Regions from separate parts of the Streptomyces sp. NPDC056987 genome, predicted to be linked through region 1. Evidence: riboswitches for the same ligand, from Rfam matches in the RefSeq annotation. Region 1 holds a riboswitch; each other region holds the start of a gene.
The links. A riboswitch is a leader RNA that binds a small molecule or an ion and turns the genes downstream of it on or off. The one in region 1 is predicted to bind cyclic di-AMP.
Positions count from the first base shown of each region.

Region 1 (4,203 bases):
CTTTCGGCTTTCGGCGCCGTCTCCCGCCGTGGCGTCAGCCTTGGTCCAGGAGGCGGGCGCGCAGCCGTTCACGGGTCTCGGGCGCGAGCCGGAGGCCGTTGGAGAGATAGCGGTCGGTGGAGCCCCAGGTCGTGCCGATGGTCTCGAACGCGGCGTCGAGATAGGCGGCGCGGGCATCGAAGAGCGGGCTGAGCAGCTCCATCACCTCGCCGGACCTTCCGGCGGGTGACCGGTCGCTGCGGCGGAAGGCGTAGCGGCGGTGCGGGTCGTTCGACTTGACGTAGTCGGCCGTGATCGCGTCCGGTTCGACGCCGACCGCGAGCAGCGACACGGCGACGGAGAGCCCGGCGCGGTCCTTGCCCGCCGCGCAGTGCAGCAGCGCGGGGACGCTGTCCTCGGCCAGCGCGTGCAGCAGGCGGCTGTGCTCGGCGGTGCGCTCCGTGATGATCGCGCGGTACGAGGCGGTCATCCGGGCCGCCGCTCTGCCGTCCGCGAGGAGCGAGCGGAGCTGGTCGAGGTCGCCGTCCCGGACCATCCGCCAGAACTGGGCGCCTTCGGCCGGGTCGGAGAGCGGGATGTTCACATGGCGCACGCCCGCCAGTTCGACATCCGCGCCGTCGAGCTTGACATCGGCGGAATTGCGGAAGTCGAAGATCGTGTGCAGACCGAGAGCGGAGAGAAAGGCGGAGTCGTCGGCGGTGGCGTGGGCGAGATGACCGCTGCGGTAGAGCGCGCCGTACCGCACCCGGCGTCCGTCCACGGTCGGCAGGCCGCCGACATCACGGAAGTTGCGTACTCCGGACAGCTCGGGCTCGGTGGACGGGACCTGCGGCGACTGCTGCGTCACGCCTGCTCCTCCGTGTCTGCCGTCGGCGCTGCTCGCCGGCGGAGTCGGTCCCCGACCCTACGACATCGGCCGGTGTGCTCATCAGTGCGGCGGAGAGGGCGGGGAGCCCACGGATCAGGATGGGGCGAGTGGGGAGAAAACGCCCAAACGGTGCTCTGTCCGGATTGACTGATTCCGCATAACCTGCCCCGGTCGCGGGGGAGGTGGGCTCCGGCTGGTGAGCAGGATCATATCCGTGACGTTCCGTGGTGACGGTGCGAAAGGGAAGGGCCACCTCGAAAGGGAATTGGAGAGCGGTCTCCACGCAGGGTGACGGGCGATCTTCGGTGCGGAAGGAAGGGCGCGTCGCCGGGGGAAAAGGGTGGCTTGTTCCGGCCGTCCCACTCGCCTACGTTCACCCTCAATCCGAGCGGAACGCCGAATCCTGCCGCCGCCTCGGGGACACCATCCACCCATCACGCGTGGCAGGAGCGGGGGACCCAGGTAGTACGCCGTTCCGATGTTCCGACATCAGGGACGGCTCGGGGTGAAGTCGCGCACCACGCGCGGCCGGGCAGCTCCAGCCCGAACCCGACAGCTCACCTCGTAGGCGCCGGAGAGGAATTCGCCATGCCCGCGAAGGGTAAGCACCGCCGCCCCAGGACCAATCCGTTCTCCCGGGGCTTCATCGCCGCCGGCACGGGCGGCGCCGCCATCGCGCTGCCGCTCATCGGCGCCACCGGCGCGCACGCGGCACAGCAGGCCGCGCCGGCCGCCGTCCCGCAGGCCGCGCCCGCCACCGCGCCGCAGTCCGCGCCGGCCGCCGCGCCGCAGGGGGCGGCCGCCACGCAGGTGAGCCGGACCGCCGGGACCACCGTGCGTACGTACGCGGTGGTCGCGGGCGACTACCTCTCCAAGATCGCCGCGGAGCAGCAGGTCCGGGGCGGCTGGCAGCGGCTGTACGAGGACAACCGCCGCGCCGTCGGCGACGATCCCGGGCTGATCCACCCCGGCCTCAAGCTCACCATCAACGGCAAGGCCCCGGCCGTCCGCTCGGAGGCGCCCACCAGGGCCTCGAAGTCCTCCAGGGTGGCCAAGCCCGCCGAGTCGACCGCGTCGGCGGAGTCGGCCAAGCCGTCGAGGGACTCCTCGTCCGCCAAGCCCTCCACGGACCGGAGCGAGGCGCCCGCCGCCGACTCCGCGGCACAGAGCAGCGCGTCCGGCTTCACCCTGCCGGTCGACGGCATCGGGGTCGGCACCGCCTACCGCGCCGCCGGCGGAAGCTGGTCCAGCGGCTACCACACCGGTGTGGACTTCGTGGCCCCCTCCGGCACCACCGTGAAGGCGGTCGGCGCGGGCACCGTCGTCACCGCGGGCAACGGCGGCTCGTACGGCAACCAGGTCGTCATCCGGCACGAGAACGGCATGTACTCCCAGTACGCCCACCTCTCCTCCCTCTCCGTCTCGGCCGGCCAGAGCGTCTCCACCGGCCAGCAGCTCGGCCTCTCCGGCGCCACCGGCAACGTGACGGGACCGCACCTGCACTTCGAGATCCGGACGGGCCCGGACTACGGCTCGGACGTCGACCCGCTGGCGTTCCTCCGGCAGAACGGCGTCTCCATCTGATCCGTCCGGTCGCCCCCCGGACGCGTTTCCTCGGCCTCGCGGCCCGGCACCCATGCGGTGCCGGGCCGCGAGGCTTTCCGCTATTCCCGCTTGAGGGAAAATTGACCGATGGTGTTTCTCACTCTGAGTCAACCCCCGCCTACGGTCGCGTAGGTCACATCGCCGGGAGGAAAATGTCCCGCTGTGGCAGACGATTCGAGAACAAGAAGAGACAAGACATTCGGGTCGTACGCGGCGATCGGTGACAGCTTCACCGAGGGTGTGGGAGATCCAGGCCCCGACGGGCTGTTCGTCGGCTGGGCGGACCGGCTCGCGGTCCTGCTCGCCGATCGGCTTCCGGTCTCCGGTGCGACGGCCGACCCCGTCCACGGCGACTTCCGCTACGCCAACCTCGCGGTACGCGGCCGGCTCCTCGACCAGGTCGTCGAGGAGCAGATACCCCGGGCCAGGGAACTCGCCCCGGATCTGGTGACGTTCTGCGCGGGCGGCAACGACATCATCCGCCCCGGCACCGACCCCGACGACGTGGCGGAACGCTTCGAGCGGGCCGTCGCCGACCTCACCGGCTCCGTCGGCACGGTCATGCTGGCCACCGGCTTCGACACCCGGGGCGTGCCCGTGCTGCGCCATCTGCGCGGCAAGATCGCCACGTTCAACGAGCACACCCGGGCCATCGCCGACCGCTACGGCTGCCCCGTGCTCGACCTCTGGTCCCTCAGGACCATCCAGGACCGGCGGGCCTGGGACGGCGACCGGCTCCATCTGTCGGCCGAGGGACACACCCGGGTCGCGCTGCGCGCCGGGCAGGTGCTGGGCGTCGAGGTGCCCGCCGACCCGGACCAGCCGTGGCCGCCGCTGCCGCCGCGCGGCACCCTCGAAGTACGGCGCGACGACATCCACTGGGCACGTGAGTACCTGGTGCCCTGGATCGGACGCAGGCTGCGCGGCGAGTCGTCCGGCGACCATGTCGCGGCGAAACGCCCTGATCTTCTCCCTCTGGAACACTGACGCGGCGCGGGGGCGGGGCGTTCCCGTACGGCTTTCGCCAGGGCTTCCCGTACGGCTCACTCCGTCCCGCGGCTCACGCCCCCGCCGGGATCCGCTCCAGCACCCCGCCCGCGAAGACGTCGTACAGCGGCAGCGTCTCCAGGTGGACATAGCCGATATGGCAGTCGCACACCGCGAGGGGACAGGCCCGCGGCGCCAGTGCGCGGCGGTACGAGCCGTCGTAGAGGTTGCCCAGCTCGGCGGGGACGAAGTGGCAGCGCCGTACCGTGCCCCCGCCGTCCACCGAGATCACCGACTCGCCCGTCCGGCACGGCAGCCCCGCCGAGCGGTGCGGATGGCGGCTGTACGGGAACAGCGGGTCCAGCTCCGTCCACCGCGCGGCCTCCTCGTCCGTGTACGTGTGCCCCTCCGCCGCGTTGATCCACAGATAGACGTGCGGCGGCAGCTCGGCGCGGAGCCGGCGGGCGTGCTCCAGATGCGCGTCGAGGCCGACGACCCCGACGCTGAACCGGACGGAGCGCTCCGCCAGTTCGTGGGCCTTCGCCAGGAAGCGGTCGTACGGCGTCTGCCCCGGGTGGTACGTGCACCACAGGGCGAGCTTCGCCGGGTCGGCGTCGGCCAGCCACCGGGTGCGGAAGCTGAGATTCGTCTGGATGGCCACCCGGCGGACGTGCGGCAGCAGCGACAACTCCGTGAGCGCCCGCCGGTACCAGGAGCGCACCAGCCCCTCGCCCCAGGGAGTG
Region 1 is NZ_JBHURV010000018.1:18,242-22,444, reverse strand. Features, by position in the region: gene ACFTZC_RS21175 (tyrosine-protein phosphatase) at 35-847, opposite strand; cyclic di-AMP (ydaO/yuaA leader) riboswitch at 1,287-1,452, shown strand; gene ACFTZC_RS21170 (peptidoglycan DD-metalloendopeptidase family protein) at 1,457-2,452, shown strand; gene ACFTZC_RS21165 (SGNH/GDSL hydrolase family protein) at 2,636-3,460, shown strand; gene ACFTZC_RS21160 (STM4011 family radical SAM protein) at 3,534-4,203, opposite strand, start outside.

Region 2 (4,203 bases), on a different contig from region 1:
CGGACGAGGTCAGGGCCGTCGCCGCGGCGCGGCTGCGCCCCGACAACCGGGCGGTGCTGGTGTACGAACCGGTCACTCCCGACGACGTGGCGGCCACCGCCGACGCCGCCGACACCGCCGACGCCGCCGAGACCGACAAGCACGAGGGGACGGACCAGTGACCGACGCTGCCGTGACCATGGAGTTCCACCCGCGGCCGACCGCGGGCGAGGCCAAGCCCTGGGCCTTCCCCGCCCCCGGGCGCGCCACGCTCGACAACGGGCTGACGGTGCTGCGCTGCGACCGGCCCGGCCAGCAGGTGGTGGCCGTCGAGATCAATCTCGACGCCCCGCTGGACGCCGAGCCCGAAGGACTCGACGGCATCGCCACGATCATGGCGCGGGCGCTCTCCGAGGGCACCGACAAGCACAGCGCCGAGGAGTTCGCCGCCGAGCTGGAGCGCTGCGGCGCCACCCTCGACGCGCACGCGGACCACCCGGGCCTGCGGGTCTCCCTGGAGGTCCCCGTCTCCCGGCTGCTCAAGGCGCTCGGCCTGCTCGCCGAGGCGCTGCGCGCCCCCGCCTTCGCCGACAGCGAGGTCGAACGGCTCGTACGGAACCGGCTCGACGAGATCCCGCACGAGACCGCCAACCCGGGCCGGCGCGCCGCCAAGCAGCTCTCCAAGGAGCTGTTCCCGGCCGCGCTGCGCATGTCCCGGCCGCGCCAGGGCACCGAGGAGACCGTGGCGCGCATCGACGCCGCGGGCGTCCGCGCCTTCTACGAGGCGCACGTACGCCCCGCCACGGCCACCGCGGTCGTCGTCGGCGACCTCGCGGGCGTCGACCTGGACGGGATCCTCGCGGACACCCTCGGCGCCTGGACGGGCGACACGGCGGCGCCCCGGCCCGTACCGGCGATCACCGCCGACGACACCGGCCGCGTGGTCATCGTGGACCGCCCCGGCGCCGTCCAGACGCAGCTCCTGATCGGCCGGATCGGCGCCGACCGGCACGACCGTGTCTGGCCCGCGCAGGTGCTCGGCACGTACTGCCTGGGCGGCACGCTCACCTCCCGGCTCGACCGCGTCCTGCGCGAGGAGAAGGGCTACACCTACGGCGTACGCGCCTTCGGCCAGGTGCTGCGCTCCTCTGCGCCCTCCTCCCCGGACGGGGCGACGGGCGCCGCGATGCTCGCCATCAGCGGCTCCGTGGACACCGCGTCCACGGGACCGGCGCTCGACGACCTCTGGAAGGTGCTGCGCACCCTCGCCGCCGAGGGGCTCACGGACGCCGAACGCGATGTGGCCGTGCAGAATTTGGTGGGCGTCGCGCCGCTGAAGTACGAGACGGCCGCCTCCGTCGCCGGCACGCTCGCCGACCAGGTGGAGCAGCATCTTCCGGACGACTTCCAGGCACAGCTCTACGCCCGGCTGGCCGAGACGGGCACGGTCGAGGCGACGGCCGCCGTCGTCAACGCCTTCCCGGTGGACCGGCTCGTCACCGTTCTGGTCGGCGACGCGGCGCAGATCAAGGAGCCGGTCGAGGCTCTGGGAATCGGTGAAGTGACGGTTGTCACAGGCTGATTCCTCTTTCGAGGGAACCCCGGCGACCGCGGTCGCCGGGGTTCTGCTTTATGTCCGCTTTGATGGAGAGGGTGCCTGTCTGCCCTGTGGTGTGCGCTACAAAAAACCTTGTCCGTTTGGTTATTGAAAGACGAGCCGCTTAGCGTCGGTCCGGCTGTTCGCCGTTGCGCCACATCCGTGGCACCGGGCAGCCATCGCCGAGTCCCCGTCAGATGCTGTGCCCCAGCCGGTGCAGCGGGGGGAGCCGGGGACCCACGTCCCTGGGGTGAATCGGACGGCCTTCGCGGGCACACCGCGCGCGGAGGGGTCCGTAGGAGACCTTCCTGCTCCGAACCCGTCAGCTAACCCGGTAGGCGAGAGGGAAGGAAAGGACCAGCCACTCCATGGCGTTCACCCGTGCCACCGGGAAGCACCGCGCCCCGCACCGCATCACCTGCAAGGGCGCGAGCGCCGCCGGGTTCGCGACGCTGACCGCGACCGGCGTCATCGGCACCCTCGCCTCCCCGGCCCTCGCCGCAGGCACCGGCCCCGAGGCCGTCTCGGACACCGGCCTGACCCAGGTCATCGCCATCGGCGACGCCGTCGCCGGCGCGGTCGACGACCAGGCCGAGGCCCAGCGCCACGCCGCCGAGAAGGCCGAGCGGCTGAAGGCCGAGGCCAGGGCGCGCGCCGCCGCCAAGGCCGAGGCGGAGCGCAAGGCGGAGGCCCGTGCGAAGGAGCTGCGCGAGGAGCGGGAGCGCGCGGCACGGGCCGAGGAGCGCAAGCGGCTGAACACCTTCCAGCTCCCCGTCACCGGCTCCTACGTCACCACCGGCTACCACACCGGCGGTTCTCTCTGGTCCTCCGGCAGCCACTCGGGCGTCGACTTCCGCGCCGCGTCCGGCACCGCGGTCGTGGCGGTCGGCACGGGCACCGTCGTCGAGGCCGGCTGGGGCGGCTCGTACGGCAACAACATCGTCCTCAGGATGGCGGACGGCACCTACACCCAGTACGGCCACCTCTCCTCGATCGGCGTCTCCGTCGGCCAGAGCGTCGCCGCGGGCGAGCGGATCGGGCTCTCGGGCGCCACCGGCAACGTCACGGGGCCGCACCTCCACTTCGAGGCCAGGACGAGCGCCGACTACGGCTCCGACATGGACCCGGTCGCGTACCTGCGCGCGCACGGCGTCGGGGTCTGACCGCCTTCCGCCCCCTCCGCGTACCTCTCCGGGCCCGTCCGCCCACGTCTCTCCGTCGCTCCCGGTCCCTCCCGCGTGCGGGTCTCCGCCTCCGCGCTGGCCAAAAGATATCCATGGATTCCGGGCACCCATCGGAAATTCGCGTTGATTGCAATAGAGTCACGGAACAGGCGTCAATCGGCAGCGTTTCGCGCGGATTAAGGCGGAGGTTCGGACATGCGCATTCCGGCGCACTCGGTATGCACGGCCATTCGCGACGACATCGTCTCCGGACTGTTCGAGCGGGGCAGCCGGCTCACCGAGGAGCAGCTCGCGCGGCGCTACGGCGTCTCCCGCGTCCCGGTACGCGAGGCGCTGCGCACGCTGGAGTCGGAAGGCTTCGTGACCACGCGCCGCCATGTCGGCGCGTGTGTGGCCGAGCCTACGGAACAGGAGGCCGCGGACCTGCTGGAGGTCCGGCTGCTGCTGGAGCCGCTGGGCGCGGCGCGCGCCGCCCAGCGCCGCACGGAGGCCCACCTCAAGGTCCTCCGCGGCCTGGTCAGACTGGGCCAGGAGCGGGCCCGCAGGGGCCAGGGCGAGGATCTGCGCGCGCTGGGCGCCTGGTTCCACGAGACGCTCGCCCAGGCCTCCGGCAGCCCCGCGCTCACCTCGCTGCTCACCCAGCTGCGCCACAAGATCGCCTGGATGTACGTGGTCGAGCAGCCCAGCCACCCGGTGGAGTCCTGGGCGGAGCACGGCGCGATCGTGGACGCGGTGGCGCGCGGCGACGGCGAACGCGCGCGGGCGCTCACCACCCTGCACACGGAGCGCACGGTGGTGGTGTACCGGCTGCGCCGCTCCGACCGGGGGCGCGACCAGGGCCGTGACCGGGAAAAGGTGAGGGCTTCGCAACATGCCGTAAACATCGCAAGCGTACGGCATTAACAATCGCGCCGTATACAAAGAGAAAGAAATAGGTGCGGCCTATTCTTCGCTGCCCGCGCGCAGCCGCCTTCATGAAAAGCCGCCGCACCAAAAGACGCCGCACGGAAGACGGACGGAAAGACGGAGCCGTGGTCCGCGCCGAATTCGGCGGACCACGGCTCCGTCGTGGAAATACGCTCCGGGATCAGACCGTCTCGGGAAGCTCGTCGAGCCCCTCGGCGACCAGCTTCGCCAGCCGGTCCAGGGCGGCGTCCGCGCCCTCGGCGTCGGAGGAGAGCACGATCTCCTCGCCGCCCTGCGCGCCCAGTCCGAGCACCGCGAGCATCGACGCGGCGTTGACGGGGCTGCCGTCGGCCTTCGCGATGGTCACGGGGACGCCGGCGGCCGTGGCGGCGCGGACGAAGATGGAGGCGGGACGGGCGTGCAGCCCCTCGGCCCAGCCGACATTGACGCGGCGCTCAGCCATGGTGTTGCCCTTCAAGTCGCAAAAAGTCTCAAAACAGATGTCTGGACCAAGAGTCTCATGGGGCGCGGAACGGA
Region 2 is NZ_JBHURV010000024.1:50,573-54,775, reverse strand. Features, by position in the region: gene ACFTZC_RS25630 (M16 family metallopeptidase) at 1-161, shown strand, start outside; gene ACFTZC_RS25625 (M16 family metallopeptidase) at 179-1,561, shown strand; cyclic di-AMP (ydaO/yuaA leader) riboswitch at 1,770-1,932, shown strand; gene ACFTZC_RS25620 (M23 family metallopeptidase) at 1,945-2,739, shown strand; gene ACFTZC_RS25615 (GntR family transcriptional regulator) at 2,956-3,663, shown strand; gene ACFTZC_RS25610 (HPr family phosphocarrier protein) at 3,848-4,129, opposite strand.
Region 2: linked by a shared signal. The riboswitch ahead of ACFTZC_RS25620 (M23 family metallopeptidase) and the one ahead of ACFTZC_RS21170 (peptidoglycan DD-metalloendopeptidase family protein) in region 1 are both predicted to bind cyclic di-AMP.

Region 3 (4,203 bases), on a different contig from region 1:
ATGGTCCCGGTCTTCGGGCTGCTGACCTGGCTGGTGATCTGGAGCCGGCAGCGCGAGCTGCGGACGCTCGCGGCCGAGCTGCCCGCGTACGCCGCCGCGGGGTGGCTGGCCGCGGCCGCGCCCCCCGCGCTCTCCTCGATGCGGGCGCGCTCCATGGCGCGCGGGTTCGCGGGGCGCCACCACGGGCCCGCGGCGGCGCGTACGGTCGCGGAGTACGAGGCGTTCGCGACGTCCCTGGCGTTTCTGCGCCACCGGGCCGGACGGGACCCGGTCGGCCCGGACTTCGTGGAGCGCGAGCAGGAGCTGCTGCACCACCTGTGGGAGCGCAAGGAGATAGCCGGGCCCGCGCTGACCTACGCGGCGCGGGCCACGGGCCGGGTACGGGTGCCGCCGCCGTACATCGACTACGACGGCTACAACCCGTACCGCCAGTACTGACACCCGCCAGTACGGACACCCGCCGGTGCCGACGGGTGTCCCGGTGCCTCCTCCGTCAGGCGGAGGCGGCGGTCAGCTCCGCCAGCTCCTCCGCCGTCAGCTCCAGCTCCGTGGCCGCGAGCAGCGTCGGGAGCTGCTCGACCGTGCGCGCGGAGGCGAGGGGCGCGACGACGGTCGGCTGCGCCGCCAGCCAGGCGAGCGCGACGGTGGCGACCTCGGCGCCGCGCGCGGCGGCGATCCGGTCCAGCGCGGCGAGCACCCCGACGCCCCGCTCGGACTCCAGGTACTTGCCCGCGCTCCCGGCCCGCGCGCTCTCCACCTGGGCGCCGGGGCGGTACTTACCGGTCAGGAAGCCGGAGGCGAGGGCGAAGTACGGCACGACGGAGAGGCCGTGACGGACCGCGGCGTCCCGCAGGGGGCCCTCGTACGTGTCGCGCGAGACCAGGTTGTAGTGCGGCTGAAGGGCGACGTACCGGGCCAGCCCCTCGCGCTCCGCGAAGGCGATCGACGCGTCCAGCCGCTCCGCGCTGATGTTGGAGGCGGCGACGGCACGCACCTTGCCCTCCGTGACGAGCTGGTCGAGGGCGGTGACGATCTCCTCGACCGGGACGTCCGGGTCGTCGAAGTGCGTGTAGTACAGGTCGATGTAGTCCGTACGGAGCCGCCGCAGCGACTCCTCGGCCCCGGCCTTGATGGTGGCCGCCTTCAGCCCCTTGAACTCCGGGTGCGCGCCCACCTTCGTCGCGAGGAGCACGTCGGAGCGGTTGCCGCGCGCGGCGAACCACTCGCCGAGGACGGTCTCGGACTCACCACCGGAATGGCCGTCCACCCAGGCCGTGTAGACGTCCGCGGTGTCCACGAAGTTGCCGCCCGCGGCGGCGTACGCGTCGAGGACGGCGAAGGACTCCGTACGGTCCGCGGTCCAGCCGAAGACGTTGCCGCCGAGGGCGAGCGGGAAGACCTTGAGGTCGGAGGAGCCGAGTGTGCGCAAAGTCGTCATGCGTCACTTCAACCCCACCGCAGAGCGCCTTATTCCGTTTCGGGGCGCTCCGCGTGCTCCTGCCGCACCCGTGACCGGGGCGTCGGCCTCAGGGGTTGATTCCCTTGCCGTTCAGCCACGCCATCGGGTCGATGCCCGTGCCGCCCGCCGTGTGGACCTCCAGGTGGAGGTGGGGCCCGGTCACGTTGCCGGTCGCGCCGACGCGGCCGATGACCTCACCGGTGGAGACCTTCTGCCCGGCGCTGACGGAGAGCGAGGACTGGTGCGCGTACCAGACCTCCGTGCCGTCCTCCAGCTCCAGGACCGTGCGGTAGCCGTACGAACCCGACCAGCCGGCCGACTTGACGGTGCCGCTGTGCACGGCCTTGACCGGGGTGCCCGTCGGCGCCGCGAAGTCCAGGCCGGTGTGGTAGCCGGAGGACCAGAGGGAGCCGGACTGGCCGAAGGAGGAGGTGAGGGTGTACGAGGAGGTGGGGAGGGAGAAGCTGGCCGCCAGCTTGGCGAGACGCTCCGCCTCGGCCTTGGCCTTGGCCTCCGCCTCGGCCTTCTTCTTGGCCGCCTCGATCTTCTTCTCCGCGTCGCTCTGCCGCGCCTTGGCCTGGCTCGCGGCCTTCTCGGCGGCCGCGTCCTCCGCCGCCGCCTTCTGCGTCGCGTCGGCCTTCGCCTGCTGCCGCTCGGCCTGCTGGAGGATGCGGGCGCGCAGCGCCTCGCCGGCGTCGGTGGCGCCCTGCTCGCTGTCCGCGGCGGTCAGGCCGGCGGTGCTCAGGGGCGCGCGGGCCAGCACGTCCGACGCGGAGTCCGCGTCGTCCGACCCCAGGGAGCCCATCCCCGGCAGGGACTTGGCGTCGGGAAGGTTGTCCGCGATGGCGTCGGGCAGGGATATGGAGACCGCGGGCTTGTCCTGCGCGGTGGCGATGCCGCCCGCGCCGACGGCGGCGATGACGCCGACACCGAGGACCGTGGAGCTACGGGCGAGCCCGTTGCGCTGCTTGGCGACGCGGTGCCTGCCGCGTACGGGGCGGATGGACTCCTCGGTGGGATTCCACTCCCCCCAGGTCCCGGGAGCCTCGTTCTCACTGCCGCTGCCGAAGGAGTGGGTTTCGAAAGTGGCCGTGGGGGCAGGCTTGTTGGACGCCACTGAGGCGTGCTCCTTTCCTTCCTTCTCGCCTACCGGGTTAGCTGACGGGTTCGGAGCAGGAAGGTCTCCTACGGGTGTCCCCTGCCGCACAAGGCGGCAAGTAACTCCCGATTCACCCCAATTGGTGGTTCCCCGGTTCCCTCGCGGGATTCGGCGCACGCGCACGGTGCCATCTCTGGCGACGGCTGGGACAACCGCGCTGCGTTATCGAACGTTAATAGAGACCAGGGCCTTATTCCAAGCTGTTCCCGATGATCGTTAACGACTTCGCAACGGACGTACCGGGACACAAGAACGCGCATCCGGGCGAGTCGATCGGCGCTCGGAGCATATTGGTCCGCCTCGCATACTTGACGGTATGTCAAACCTTATGCGGAGGGACACTTATCGGTCACCATGAGTGACGCCGCCGGCTCACAACACGATCGGCATCGTCCTGCGCCGCTCCGGCTCCCCCTCCGAGGGCCGGCTGACCGCCAGCAGCGCCATGTCGTCCTGGCTGCCGCCGCCCGTGTGCCGCCGTACGTCGTCGATCAGCGCCTGGAGCATCTCGTCGGGCCCCTGGAAGATCCGCCCGTCGAGCCGCTCGCGCGGAACGTAGAAGATCCCGTGCGCGTCGCGCGCCTCGGTGAGCCCGTCCGTGTAGAAGAGCAGCGTCGCGCCGTCGGGGTACGCGGACTGCTCGGCCCGGTCGGGCCACGCGCCCAGTTCGCTCATGCCGAGCGGCAGCGCGGGGTCGTGCGCCGCCAGCATCCGTACGGCGCCGTCGTGACAGATCAGCGGCTCGGGATGGCCGCGGTTGACGAGCCGTACGACGCCCTCGCCGTGCGGGATCTCCGCCAGGACGGCCGTGGTGAACCCCTCGAAGACGTCGAGCCCGTCCCGCCGCGTCCCCTCGCGCAGGAGTGAGCGCTCCAGCCGCTGCGCGACGCCCTCCAGCGAGCTCTCCTGCTCCGCCGCCTCCCGGAACGACCCGATGATGACGGCGACCGCCTCGACCGCCTCCAGCCCCTTCCCCCGTACGTCGCCGACGACCAGCCGCACCCCGTACGGCGTGTCCTGCACCGCGAACAGGTCGCCGCCGATGAACGCGCCCTCCTGCGCCGCCTCGTACCGCGCCGCGATCCGCAGCCCGCCGATTCGCTCCGCGGGTCTGGGCAGCACGGCGCGCTGGGCGGTCTCGGCGATGACGCGGGCGGAGGCGAGCCGTTCGCCGCTGCGTCTGACGACGCCGTTGATGTAGAGCGCGAGGGCGGAGACGACGAGCACCGTCAGCAGTTCGCTGATCGACACCACCGTGGTGAGCGTGTCCGTGTGGATACGGAGCGCGATCTCGGCGAGGAGCGAGGCCACGGCCACCAGCAGGGTGCCGAGCAGCGGGAAGAACGGGGCGGCGATCAGCGGGGCGGCGGCGAAGAACGGCGCCCCGGTCACACGGGCCGGAGTCGACAGGTCGAGCGCCAACCCGCCGATGATCACCAGGGCCGGCAGGAACCGGACGAGCCGCCGCCCGGCCAGGCGCCGCGCGTACGGTCCGCCCGGCCCGCCCGGCCCGAAGGGCGCCCGGTCCGCCACCCTGCCCAGGCCGTGGCCGGGGTTCCGGCGATGGTCGCGCCCGTACGTGCCG
Region 3 is NZ_JBHURV010000046.1:23,185-27,387, forward strand. Features, by position in the region: gene ACFTZC_RS35720 (PrsW family intramembrane metalloprotease) at 1-438, shown strand, start outside; gene ACFTZC_RS35725 (aldo/keto reductase) at 494-1,438, opposite strand; gene ACFTZC_RS35730 (M23 family metallopeptidase) at 1,527-2,576, opposite strand; cyclic di-AMP (ydaO/yuaA leader) riboswitch at 2,588-2,742, opposite strand; gene ACFTZC_RS35735 (PP2C family protein-serine/threonine phosphatase) at 2,991-4,151, opposite strand.
Region 3: linked by a shared signal. The riboswitch ahead of ACFTZC_RS35730 (M23 family metallopeptidase) and the one ahead of ACFTZC_RS21170 (peptidoglycan DD-metalloendopeptidase family protein) in region 1 are both predicted to bind cyclic di-AMP.

Region 4 (4,203 bases), on a different contig from region 1:
CCTCGATGGAGACGAGCGGGTAGGCGTCGACCAGCTCCTCGTAGTACTCGGTCATCTCGGCGGCCGAGCGCGACTTCCCCTCGAACTCGTAGCTGCCGTCCTTGTAGAACTCGGACGCGGCGACGTCGAGCGCGAGCGCGATGTCGCGGCCCGGGACGTAACCGGCCTCCTTGATCGCCTCAAGGATGAGGTCGAGCGCGGCGCGGTTGGACTCCAGGTTGGGCGCGAAGCCGCCCTCGTCGCCGAGACCGGTGGAGAGGCCCTTCTGCTTCAGGACCTTCTTGAGCGTGTGGTAGACCTCGGCGCCCCAGCGCAGCGCCTCGGAGAAGGACTCCGCGCCGATCGGGGCGATCATGAATTCCTGGATGTCGACATTCGAATCGGCGTGCGAGCCACCGTTCAGGATGTTCATCATCGGAACGGGCAGCAGGTGCGCGTTCGGGCCGCCCAGGTAGCGGAAGAGCGGGAGGTCGGACGCCTCGGAGGCGGCGTGCGCGACGGCGAGCGAGACACCGAGGATGGCGTTGGCGCCCAGCGAGCCCTTGTTCTCGGTGGCGTCCAGGTCGATCATCGCCTGGTCGATGAGGCGCTGCTCGGTGGCGTCGTACCCGACCAGCTCCGGGCCGAGCTGCTCGATGACGGCGAGGACGGCCTTCTCGACACCCTTGCCCAGGTAGCGGCTGGCGTCTCCGTCGCGGAGTTCGACGGCCTCGAACGCACCGGTGGAGGCACCGGAGGGGACGGCAGCACGACCGGTGCTGCCGTCGTCGAGGCCGACCTCGACCTCGACCGTGGGGTTGCCTCGGGAGTCGAGGATTTCCCGGGCTACGACGACGTCGATGGACGGCACGAGCATCTCCTTCTGGGATGTGACGCGTGGGTGCAGGGTCTCTTGGCCTTGCGACATGAGCCTAACCGGCTCCGGGTCATCGGCCAGCCGGTGCCCGCCCCCTAAGACACTCCCGCTCGCACGGACCGCCGCTACCCGCCGGTAGCGGGACCGGATGGCGGGCAGCGGCGGGAACGGGGCCCGGCCCGGCGCGTACGGGGGTGACGCGCCGGGCCGGGGAGAGGGGGTCAGCGCAGGTGGAGCTGCTGACCCGGGTAGATGACGTCCGCGTCACGGACGATGTCCTTGTTCAGGTCGAAGACCTTCTTCCAGCCGCCCTTGACCTTCTGGGCAGTGGCGATCTTGGAGAGGGTGTCGCCGGACTTGACCTTGTACTCGCCGTCCCCCTTCTTGATCGTGAACGGACGGCTCTGGCCGCGCGAGGCCGGCTGCGCCTCGTCACGGGTCGACTGCTGCGGCTGCGCCTGCCGGGTGGGGGCGGACTTCTGCGTACCGGAGTTGCTGGAACCGCTGTTGTCCGAGCTGGAGGAACCGGAGCTGGAGCTGCCGGAGCTGGAACCGGAGCCCGAGCCGCCGCTGTACGCGGCGCCCGAGAGGCCCACGCCACAGCTCGGCCAGGCGCCCTTGCCCTGGCCCGCGAGGACCTTCTCGGCGACGGCTATCTGCTGGGACTTGGAGGCCTGGTCGGCGCGGGGGGCGTAGGCGGTACCGCCGTACGCGGCCCAGGTGGAAGGGGTGAACTGCAGGCCGCCGTAGAAGCCGTTGCCCGTGTTGATCGACCAGTTGCCCCCGGACTCGCACTGGGCGACCCGGTCCCACTCGGAGGCGGTGGCGGCGGAGGCGGCGGTGGCACCGATCAGCGGAGCCGCGACGGCCGCGCCGGTGATCCCGGCGAGGGTGGCGTAGCGGACGGCCATGGACGGGCGGCGGTGCTTGGCCTTGCTGGAACGCAGCAGCATGAACACATCTCCTCACCGACGCCTACGAGGTGAGCTGTCGGGTTCGGGCCAATGAGTTGCCCGGCCGCGTGTTCGCACACGCGGCTTCACCCCTAGCCGGTCACCGCCCGTCTCTCGACGGCCGGGCCCGGCGCAAACCTATGGGTCCCCCGCTCCTGCCTTCGGCGCTCGAAGCGACGATTACTCCCCCCGACCGACGGCAGGATTCGGCGTGACGGTCGACGAGGCCCGCGGTGCGAGCGGTTCAGACCGTAATCACAGCCCTGCCGGTTGTTCAAAGGAGCACATCCAGGAAAAAACGCCCTTACCTCCTCCGAGGGACAATACGTTTCCGCAGGTGGGAACCGGATTCGATCAACGGGCGAGGCGAAGAGCCCGAGTTGCGGCAAAGAGACCCTTGTCTCACTTGCGCAGAAGTGGACATACGGTCGCTAACTGCCCGCGTTCCGGGCGGAGATCGGAGGCTCTGGCCAGTACGGACGCAGCCGAGGAGGCGTCAACGGGGCGCCGTTCAACGGCACTCGCCCGCACCGGTTCCGGACTCCCCCGCTCCGGCGGTGGAGCGGGGCGCTCCGATTCGGGGAACTTCTGGCTCCGGTCGCGGAGTCACCCCTTCCGGTCGCGGAGTCATCCGTTCCGGTCGCGGGCCCGGCGCCGGAGTCACCCGTTCCGCCATGGGCCCGGGGGCCGGGCTCGCTCACGCCGGTCGCCCACTCCGACCCAGGAGTCACTGACTACAGCCCTGGAGCCTCTCGCTCCGTTCGTCCCCTCCGGCTCTGGCGTCACTCGCCCCCGGCCCTACGGCGGGGCGCTGCAACGGGGCGCTACGGCCCGGCGCGGGTCACAGCGGGGCCAACGCCTCCGGGGCCGGGAGCCGTGCGTACGGCGGCCGGGAAGCCGCGCGTACGGGCCCGGTGGGCGGCGGCTCAGGGGCGGCTCGACGACGGCTCGGGGACGGCTTCGGGACGCTTCGGGACGGCTCCGGGAACGCGGAAGCCGCGCCCCCGTCGTGGAGGCGCGGCTTCCCAGGACTTGCTGCCGGGCTGCCGGCTGCTCAGACCCAGCCGCCGACGACCTTCTGCCCGCCGGTCGCCAGGGAGAGGTGGCCGCCGACCGTGGTGACGACCTTCTCGACCTCGCGCTCCACACCGTCCGTGAGCCCGGCCCCGTCACGGGCTCCGCCCGCCCCGCGGGAGGCGCGGCTGCCCGAGGCGCGCTCCTCGTCCGCGGTGCCCGGCGAGGCGCTCTCGTCGGCCGCCTGGCCGCGGTGCTTGCCCTTGGACGCCTCGTCCTTGCCCTCGGCGTCGTCCGTACCGGCCGCGGAGCCGGTGGCACCCGGGCTCGGGCTGGTGCTGGGTTCCGGGGAGGTCTTGCCGTCCGCGCCCGCCTCCGCGCCCGGGTCCGTCACGGCGTCACCGGACGGATAGGCGTCCCCGGAGGGGCTGCCCGACGGGGTACCGGACGGGTCGGTGCTGTTGCCGCCACCCGTCACCCCCTCCACGATGCCGCCGACCGCACCGCCGACCGCCTCCGTCAGCCCGGAGACGGCGGCGCAGCTGGACCACGCCTTCGCCCCCTGGGCCTCGAAGACCTTCTCGGCCACGGCTATCTGCTGCGAGCGGCTGGCCAGGTCGGGGCGCTCGGCGTAGTCGCCGCCCCCGAACTCGTCCCAGGTCTCCTGGGACATCTGGAGCCCGCCGTAGTACCCGTTACCGAGGTTCGCGCTCCACGTGCCGCCGCTCTCGCACCCCGCCACGCGGTCCCAGGTCGAGGAGTCCGCCGCGCTGGCGGCGCCGGCTCCGAGCAACGGGATCGCGATCGCGGATCCGGCCACCCCGGCGGCGACGAGAAGAGCTGGGGCCTGACGAGGTCGACGGTGTCGGCCGTTCCCGGACATGCGGTTGCCTTCCGTGTGACAGTCAATTCAACTCCGGCATGGTGTTACCGGGTCGACGTGAACGTAGCGGTACTCGAATGCTTGTCACAAGTCGATGCAGCAGAGATCACGTGAAAGTCACAGTATTGACGATGCGTCAGTAAAATTATCGGCCGGACAATGGCGTGAACTGCACCGGAAGCGTGCGCAATCCCCGCATGATGAGCCCGCCACGCCACCGCAAATCGGAAGGTTCTTCCGAAAGCCGCACATCCGGAAGCCGTTTCAGAAGCGTGGCGATCGCGGTCTGCCCTTCCACGCGGGCGAGCGGCGCGCCGAGGCAGTAGTGGATGCCGTGCCCGTACCCGAGGTGCTGATTGTCACGGCGCCCGAGGTCGAGCGCGTCGGGGTCGCGGAAGCGCTCGGGGTCGCGGTCGGCCGCGGCCAGCACGACGAGAACGGGGTCACCTGCCGCGATCCGCTGCCCACCCAGAGTCAGCGGCTCGGTGGCGTACCGC
Region 4 is NZ_JBHURV010000048.1:17,533-21,735, forward strand. Features, by position in the region: gene eno (phosphopyruvate hydratase) at 1-856, opposite strand, end outside; gene ACFTZC_RS36430 (transglycosylase family protein) at 1,078-1,806, opposite strand; cyclic di-AMP (ydaO/yuaA leader) riboswitch at 1,814-1,986, opposite strand; gene ACFTZC_RS36435 (transglycosylase family protein) at 2,864-3,706, opposite strand; gene ACFTZC_RS36440 (cytochrome P450) at 3,852-4,203, opposite strand, start outside.
Region 4: linked by a shared signal. The riboswitch ahead of ACFTZC_RS36430 (transglycosylase family protein) and the one ahead of ACFTZC_RS21170 (peptidoglycan DD-metalloendopeptidase family protein) in region 1 are both predicted to bind cyclic di-AMP.